Linked DNA regions of Caballeronia sp. LZ062. The protein of the gene in region 1 binds, or shares a complex with, the protein of each later gene. Links are inferred from orthologs where the notes say so. Each region holds a gene or a part of one and is shown on either strand. Other genes may lie near its edges.

Region 1 (3,244 bases):
AGCGGATGTCCTTTCTCCGTCCTTGACCCCGGTGCACGTGATGCACGCATCTGGCTCAGGCCGGCTTCGCCCCGCAAGTTGTCCATTAACTCGGCGAAGGTCTTATTATACCGGTTTCCCGTGTTTTTACAGAGTCGAACGCTTGTTGTCATTCGTCCCGCGCTTATCCTCCGCTGGTAGCCGCCGCCCGTATGTTCGCGGGAGCACCTCATGTTAGGGCGCATCGGCGTGTCGCTCGCCATTGGCTTTCTGAAGTTTCTCGCGATCATTCCTTACGGCATTACCGCGCGTTTCGGCGACGGCCTCGGCTGGCTGCTGTATCAGATTCCGAGCCGGCGCAAGCGCATCGTGCATACGAATCTCAAACTTTGCTTTCCCGAATGGTCGCCCGAGCGTCGCGAGGAAGTCGCGCAGATGCACTTCCGCCACGCCATTCGCAGTTATGTGGAGCGCAGCGTGCAGTGGTTCGGATCGGCGAAGAAGCTGGAAAAGCTGATCGAAGTGGACAGCGCCGTCGATCTCAGCGATCCCGATCTGCCGCCCACGCTCTTCCTCGGCCTGCACTTCGTCGGCATCGAGGCCGGGTCGATCTTTCTGAACTACTCGCTGCACCGGCAATGCGGATCGTTGTATCAGCCGTTCTCGAATCCGCAGGTCGAAGACATTGCGAAGCGGCAGCGCGCCCGCTTCGGCGCGGACATGGCGAGCCGCGCGGACAGCGCGCGCATCGTGCTTCGCTGGCTGCGCGACCGCAAGCCCGTCATGCTCGGCGCGGACATGGATTACGGCATGCGCAATTCCACCTTCGTGCCGTTCTTCGGCATTCCGACCTGCACGCTGACCGCCGTCGGCCGGCTCGCGAAGACGGGCAAGGCGCAAGTGGTGCCGTTCATCGGCGAAGTGCTGCCGAACTACAAGGGTTATCGGCTGAAGATCTTCGAGCCGTGGGAGAACTACCCGACCGGCGACGACGAAGCCGACGCGCGCCGCATGAACGCTTTTCTCGAAGAGCAGATTCCGCGCATTCCCGAGCAGTATTACTGGGTTCACAAGCGCTTCAAGACGCGGCCGCCGGGCGAGGCGAATTTTTATTGAGCCGCGCGGCGCGAAACGCCGCACCGAGGCTCACATACAATAGCGGCCATGAAACTCAAGTTCACCAAGATGCAGGGCGCGGGCAACGACTTCGTCGTGCTCGACGGCTACACGCAGGCGCTCCATCTGAGCGCCGCGCAGGTTCGCGCGCTCGCCGACCGTCATTTCGGCGTGGGCGCGGATCAACTGCTGCTGGTCGAAAAGCCGACCGTCGATGGCGTCGATTTCAAGTACCGCATCTTTAATTGCGATGGCGGGGAAGTCGAGCATTGCGGCAACGGCGCGCGCTGTTTCGTGAAGTTCGTACGCGATCGCGGGCTGACCGCTGCTTCGACGGTGCGCGTGCAGGTGCAGAAAGGCGTTATCACGCTGACGATGCAGGACAACGGTGAAGTGACCGTCGACATGGGCGCGCCAGTGTTCGATCCGCCGCGCGTGCCGTTCGACGCCAGCGCACTCGACGGGCGCAGCGAGGGCAACGACACGCTCTGGCCGCTCGATATCGACGAAACGACGCGCTGGGTGTCCGTCGTGTCGATGGGCAATCCGCACGCGGTGCAGGTCGTCGACGATGTTGAAGCGTATCCCGTGCTCGCCGAAGGGCCGCTCGTCGAGCGCCACGCGCGCTTTCCCGAGCGCGTCAACGCGGGCTTCATGCAAATCGTCGATTCTCATTCGATCAAACTGCGCGTCTACGAGCGCGGCGCGGGCGAGACGCTCGCCTGCGGCACGGGCGCATGCGCGGCGGTGGCCGCGGGCATCCGGCGCGGTTTGCTCGAATCGCCGGTGCGCGTCGAGACGCACGGCGGCACGCTCACGATCAGCTGGGACGGCGCACGCGACGAATCCGCCGCGCTTTTCATGGCCGGACCCGCCGCGACGGTCTTCGAAGGCGAAATCGAGCTGTCGGACATCGGCTGACTTGGGCCACGCATTCAAACGTATCAGGCAAACATGAATCCACGCGAAGTCGCCGACTATCTGCTCGACAATCCCGATTTTTTCGTCGAGCACGCCGAACTGCTCGGCACCATCCGGCTTTCGAATCCGCACGGCAAATCGGCCGTGTCGTTGCAGGAACGCCAGATGGAAATGCTGCGCGACAAGAACAAGCAACTCGAACGGCGGCTCGCCGAACTGCTGCGCTACGGCCACGAAAACGACAGCATCGCCACGAAATTCAACCGCTGGACCGTGCGCGTGACCGGCCAGCGCGATCCCTACGCGCTGCCGTCCACCATCAGCAAAGGACTGTGCGAAGTCTTCGATGTGCCGCAAGCCGCGCTGCGCATGTGGGACGTCGATGAAGCGTACCGGCAGGCGGATTTCGCGCGTCACGTCGGCGAGGAAGTGCGCATTTTCGCGGGCAGTCTCGACGCGCCGTATTGCGGCGCGAACAGCGGCTTCGCCGCGGCGCAGTGGCTGGGCGTGGCGAACTCGGCTTCGGCGTCCAGCGGCGGCTCGCTTGAAGACGCGTCCGCCGAACGCGGCATTCAGTCCATTGCGCTCGTCGCGCTGCGCGATCCGCAAGCCGGCCCGGATGCCCCCACGTTCGGCCTGCTCGTCATGGGCTCGCCCGACGCGCGCCGCTTTCACGACGGCATGGCGACCGATTTCCTCGCGCAGATCGGCGTGCTGGCGAGCGCGGCGCTCTGCCGCCTGCTGCCGAACTAGGCGCCGACACATGGAACCCGCCGATCACATCGCCGCTTATCTCGCGATGCTCGAACACGAGCGGCGTCTGTCGGAACACACGCTGCGCGGCTACACGTACGAACTCGGCGAACTGCGCGCGCTCGCCAAGGGCCGCGCGCTCGAAACGCTGACGGCCGCCGACATGCGCGGCGCGGTCGTGCGCGCGCACGCAGCGGGGCTGTCACCGCGCTCTATCGCGCATCGGCTGTCGGCGTGGCGGGCGTTTTACCGCTGGCTCGCCGAACGCGTCGAGATGCCCGCGAATCCCGTGGCGACGGTGCGCGCGCCGAAGCGCGAAAAGACGCTGCCGAAGGCGCTTTCCGTGGACGACGCAATGGCTTTGATGGACGCGCCACGCGCCGACACCACCGAAGCGTTGCGCGACCACGCCATGCTGGAACTGTTCTATTCGTCGGGGCTGCGGTTGTCGGAACTGGTCGGGCTCGATGTCCGC
Region 2 (3,065 bases), 2.5 Mb from region 1 along the record:
TTCGAGCGGGATGTTCAGCAAGTGCGCGACGGCTTCGCACTTGGCCGCGCCGGGCGTCGGCGTCTTCTTCATCTCCTCGGCGGGCGCGGCGCGCTCGGCGATCAGCGGCAATGCGTCCGCCGCTTCCACGTTCGCCGCGAAGTCGGATGTCGGGCAATACGCGATATCGTCTTCGCCCGTTTCCGCGATGACGTGAAATTCGTGCGATCCGCTGCCGCCGATCGAGCCGTTGTCCGCCGCCACCGCGCGGAACTCCAGCCCGATGCGCGTGAAGATGCGCACGTAGGCGTCGTACATTTTCTTGTACGACTCGGCGAGGCCCGCCGTGTCCTTATCGAAGGAATAGGCGTCCTTCATGATGAACTCGCGGCCGCGCATGACGCCGAAGCGCGGTCGAATCTCGTCGCGGAACTTCGTCTGGATCTGATAGAAGTTGACCGGCAGCTGGCGATAGCTCTTGATCTCGCGCCGCGCGATGTCCGTGACCACTTCCTCGTGCGTCGGTCCGACGACGAAATCGCGCTCGTGACGGTCTTTGATGCGCAGCAGTTCCGGGCCGTACTGTTCCCAGCGTCCCGATTCCTGCCACAACTCGGCCGGCTGCACGGCCGGCATGAGCAGTTCGAGCGCGCCCGCCCGGTTCATCTCTTCACGCACGATGGCTTCGACCTTGCGGATGGAGCGCAGGCCGATCGGCATGTAATCGTAGATACCGCCCGCGACGCGGCGGATCATACCGGCGCGCATCATCAGCTTGTGGCTGACGATCTCGGCGTCGGCGGGAGCTTCCTTCAGGGTGCCGATGAAGAAACGGGATGCTTTCATTCAGAAATTTTCCAAAAGCGGCGCGCGCCCACGAAACCATGTGGTTGAAGGCTGGCGAAACGGGTGAACAACGAAACGGTCGACGGCTCTGCACGAGGCCACAACGAGACGCTCGCGCGCCGCTTGTGGCCGACCGCCCTGCACGAAGCCGGAAAAGAAGATTCTGCCGACTTCCGCGTTGCCTGGCAAAGTTTCCTTGCGTGAAGGCGCACCGCGAGCCCCGAAATTGGGGCTCCGACACGGGTTCGAACGGATGCGCCGGGGCCGTTATCTGTTTATAATCAAAGCAATTTTAAAGGATTCGAAGGTGGTTGTATGCTGGATCGTGAAGGCTTTCGCCCGAACGTCGGCATCATCCTCTTGAACGCGCGCAACGAAGTGTTTTGGGGCAAGCGGCTGCGTGAACATTCCTGGCAGTTTCCGCAAGGGGGCATCAAGTACGGCGAGACCCCCGTGCAAGCAATGTATCGGGAGTTACACGAAGAAACCGGCCTGCTTCCTGAGCACGTGAAAGTTGTCGGTCGCACGCGCGACTGGCTGCGTTATGAGGTGCCGGATAAGTTCATCAAGCGCGAAGTGCGCGGTCATTATCGCGGTCAGAAACAGATTTGGTTTCTGCTGCGCATGGTCGGGCGCGACTGCGACATTTGCCTGCGCGCGACGGACCATCCGGAATTCGATGCCTGGCGCTGGAACGAATACTGGGTGCCGCTGGACGCGGTCATCGAGTTCAAGCGCGACGTTTATCAACTGGCTCTCACCGAGCTTTCCCGCTTTTTGCGGCGAACCAATACTCGTGGCGAACGCGGTGAGCGCGCCGCGCATCATGGGCCGCGTTATCCGCGCGTCATTCAGACCATGACGATCGAGACACCTGCCGTAACCGCCGCCGGCGCCGCGGTTCAGGCAGAATGTACGGTCAGCGAAGAAGTGCGGATCATCGCGCGGCGGTCATCGTGCGACTGAAATCGCGTTCGGTTTTGCAATCGAGCGCGGCGGTTCTTCGTTCAATCTGACACTCGGCATGTTGGTAAGCCCGGCGCAGCGAGCACTGCTCGACGCGCCGGGCGTTTCGCCGTCCGCGCATCCGTTATTCGGGAACATCGAATTGAAAGTCATCGTCTCATCCGCGGTACTCGTCGCCATGCTCGCCGCGCTCGCCGGCTGTTCCAGTTCCAAAGGCCCGTCCAATCAGGACGACGGCGTGTTCACCTATCTGCTCGACCGCAAGACGGAATGGGTCGAGAACAAAGTCGATACGCTGCCGCCGTTGCCGCAGGCGGCGAACCTGCTTCCGTTCAATGTTTCGGAGAACACACCGCTGACGTTCGCGGTCGACAAGAGTTCGCTCTCCGTCGGGAATGACGGCGTCGTGCGCTACGTCGTCGTTGCGACGAGCCCGAGCGGCGCGCGCAACGTCAACTACGAAGGCATTCGCTGCGACACGTATGAATGGCGCCGCTACGCGAGCATCAACGAGGACGGCACCGGCTGGGACCGCGGCGTCGCGTTCGACTTCCGGCGTATCGAAAACGGCGAACTGAACGCGTATCAGGCCGCGCTGTATCAGGACTACTTCTGCACGAGCAAACTGCCTGTCGGCAACGCGAAGCAGATCGTCAACAACATCCAGTACGAGCGCACGCAACGGTCCATCAACCTGCGTTAATTGCCGGCTCGCACAGCAAAAAGCCCGCTGACCTTCCGGTTCAGCGGGCTTTGTTCATTCGGCGGTGAACGTGTCTCAGACCAGCACCAGATTGTCGCGATGGATGAGTTCCGGCTCCAGCATGTAACCGAGCACGGCTTCGATCTCCGCGCTCGGCCGCCGATGAATCAGCCGCGCCTCTGCACTGCTGTAATTCGTGATGCCGCGCGCAACTTCCTGGCCGCTGTCATTGACGCACGCGATCACTTCGCCGCGACCGAACGCGCCCTTCACATCCACCACGCCGATCGGCAGCAAGCTCTTGCCGTCGGCGGTGAGCTTCTGCACGGCGCCATCGTCGATCACGACGTGACCGCGCACCTGCAAGTGATCCGCCATCCACTGCTTGCGCGCGGCCATGCGTGCGGTGCGCGCGATCAACTGCGTGCCGATTAGCTCGCCCGATGCAAGGCGCGTGAGGACGTCGGCCTCGCGGCCGCTCGCGATCACCGTGTTGGCGCCGCTGTGCGCGGCGCGCTTGGCCGCGAGAATCTTGGTGAGCATGCCGCCGCGGCCGAGGCTCGATCCCGCG

What was found.
Region 2: the proteins of dapF (region 1) and P9239_RS06655 are in contact, whole or in part, in a solved structure (PDB 5YGU), measured with the Escherichia coli proteins. The link is inferred for Caballeronia sp. LZ062 from one-to-one orthologs.

The regions. Positions count from the first base shown.
Region 1 is NZ_JARTWB010000002.1:2,589,562-2,592,805, forward strand. Bases 155-3,079 are described here. They hold dapF (diaminopimelate epimerase), read left to right. Parts: upstream 155-1,143; coding sequence 1,144-2,016; downstream 2,017-3,079. Other genes in these bases: P9239_RS18175 (DUF484 family protein), read left to right, coding at 2,050-2,769; xerC (tyrosine recombinase XerC), read left to right, coding at 2,780-3,079. In the rest of the region: more of xerC, read left to right, coding at 3,080-3,244. UniProt on the Escherichia coli protein: Involved in the succinylase branch of the L-lysine biosynthesis and in the biosynthesis of the pentapeptide incorporated in the peptidoglycan moiety. Catalyzes the stereoinversion of LL-2,6-diaminopimelate (L,L-DAP) to meso-diaminopimelate (meso-DAP).
Region 2 is NZ_JARTWB010000002.1:128,209-131,273, reverse strand. What follows is about bases 220-2,965. They hold P9239_RS06655 (RNA pyrophosphohydrolase), read left to right. Parts: upstream 220-1,140; coding sequence 1,141-1,791; downstream 1,792-2,965. Other genes in these bases: proB (glutamate 5-kinase), read right to left, coding at 2,570-2,965; P9239_RS06650 (CNP1-like family protein), read left to right, coding at 1,970-2,494; P9239_RS06660 (hypothetical protein), read left to right, coding at 889-1,029; P9239_RS06665 (proline--tRNA ligase), read right to left, coding at 220-825. In the rest of the region: more of P9239_RS06665, read right to left, coding at 1-219; more of proB, read right to left, coding at 2,966-3,065. UniProt on the Escherichia coli protein: Master regulator of 5'-end-dependent mRNA decay.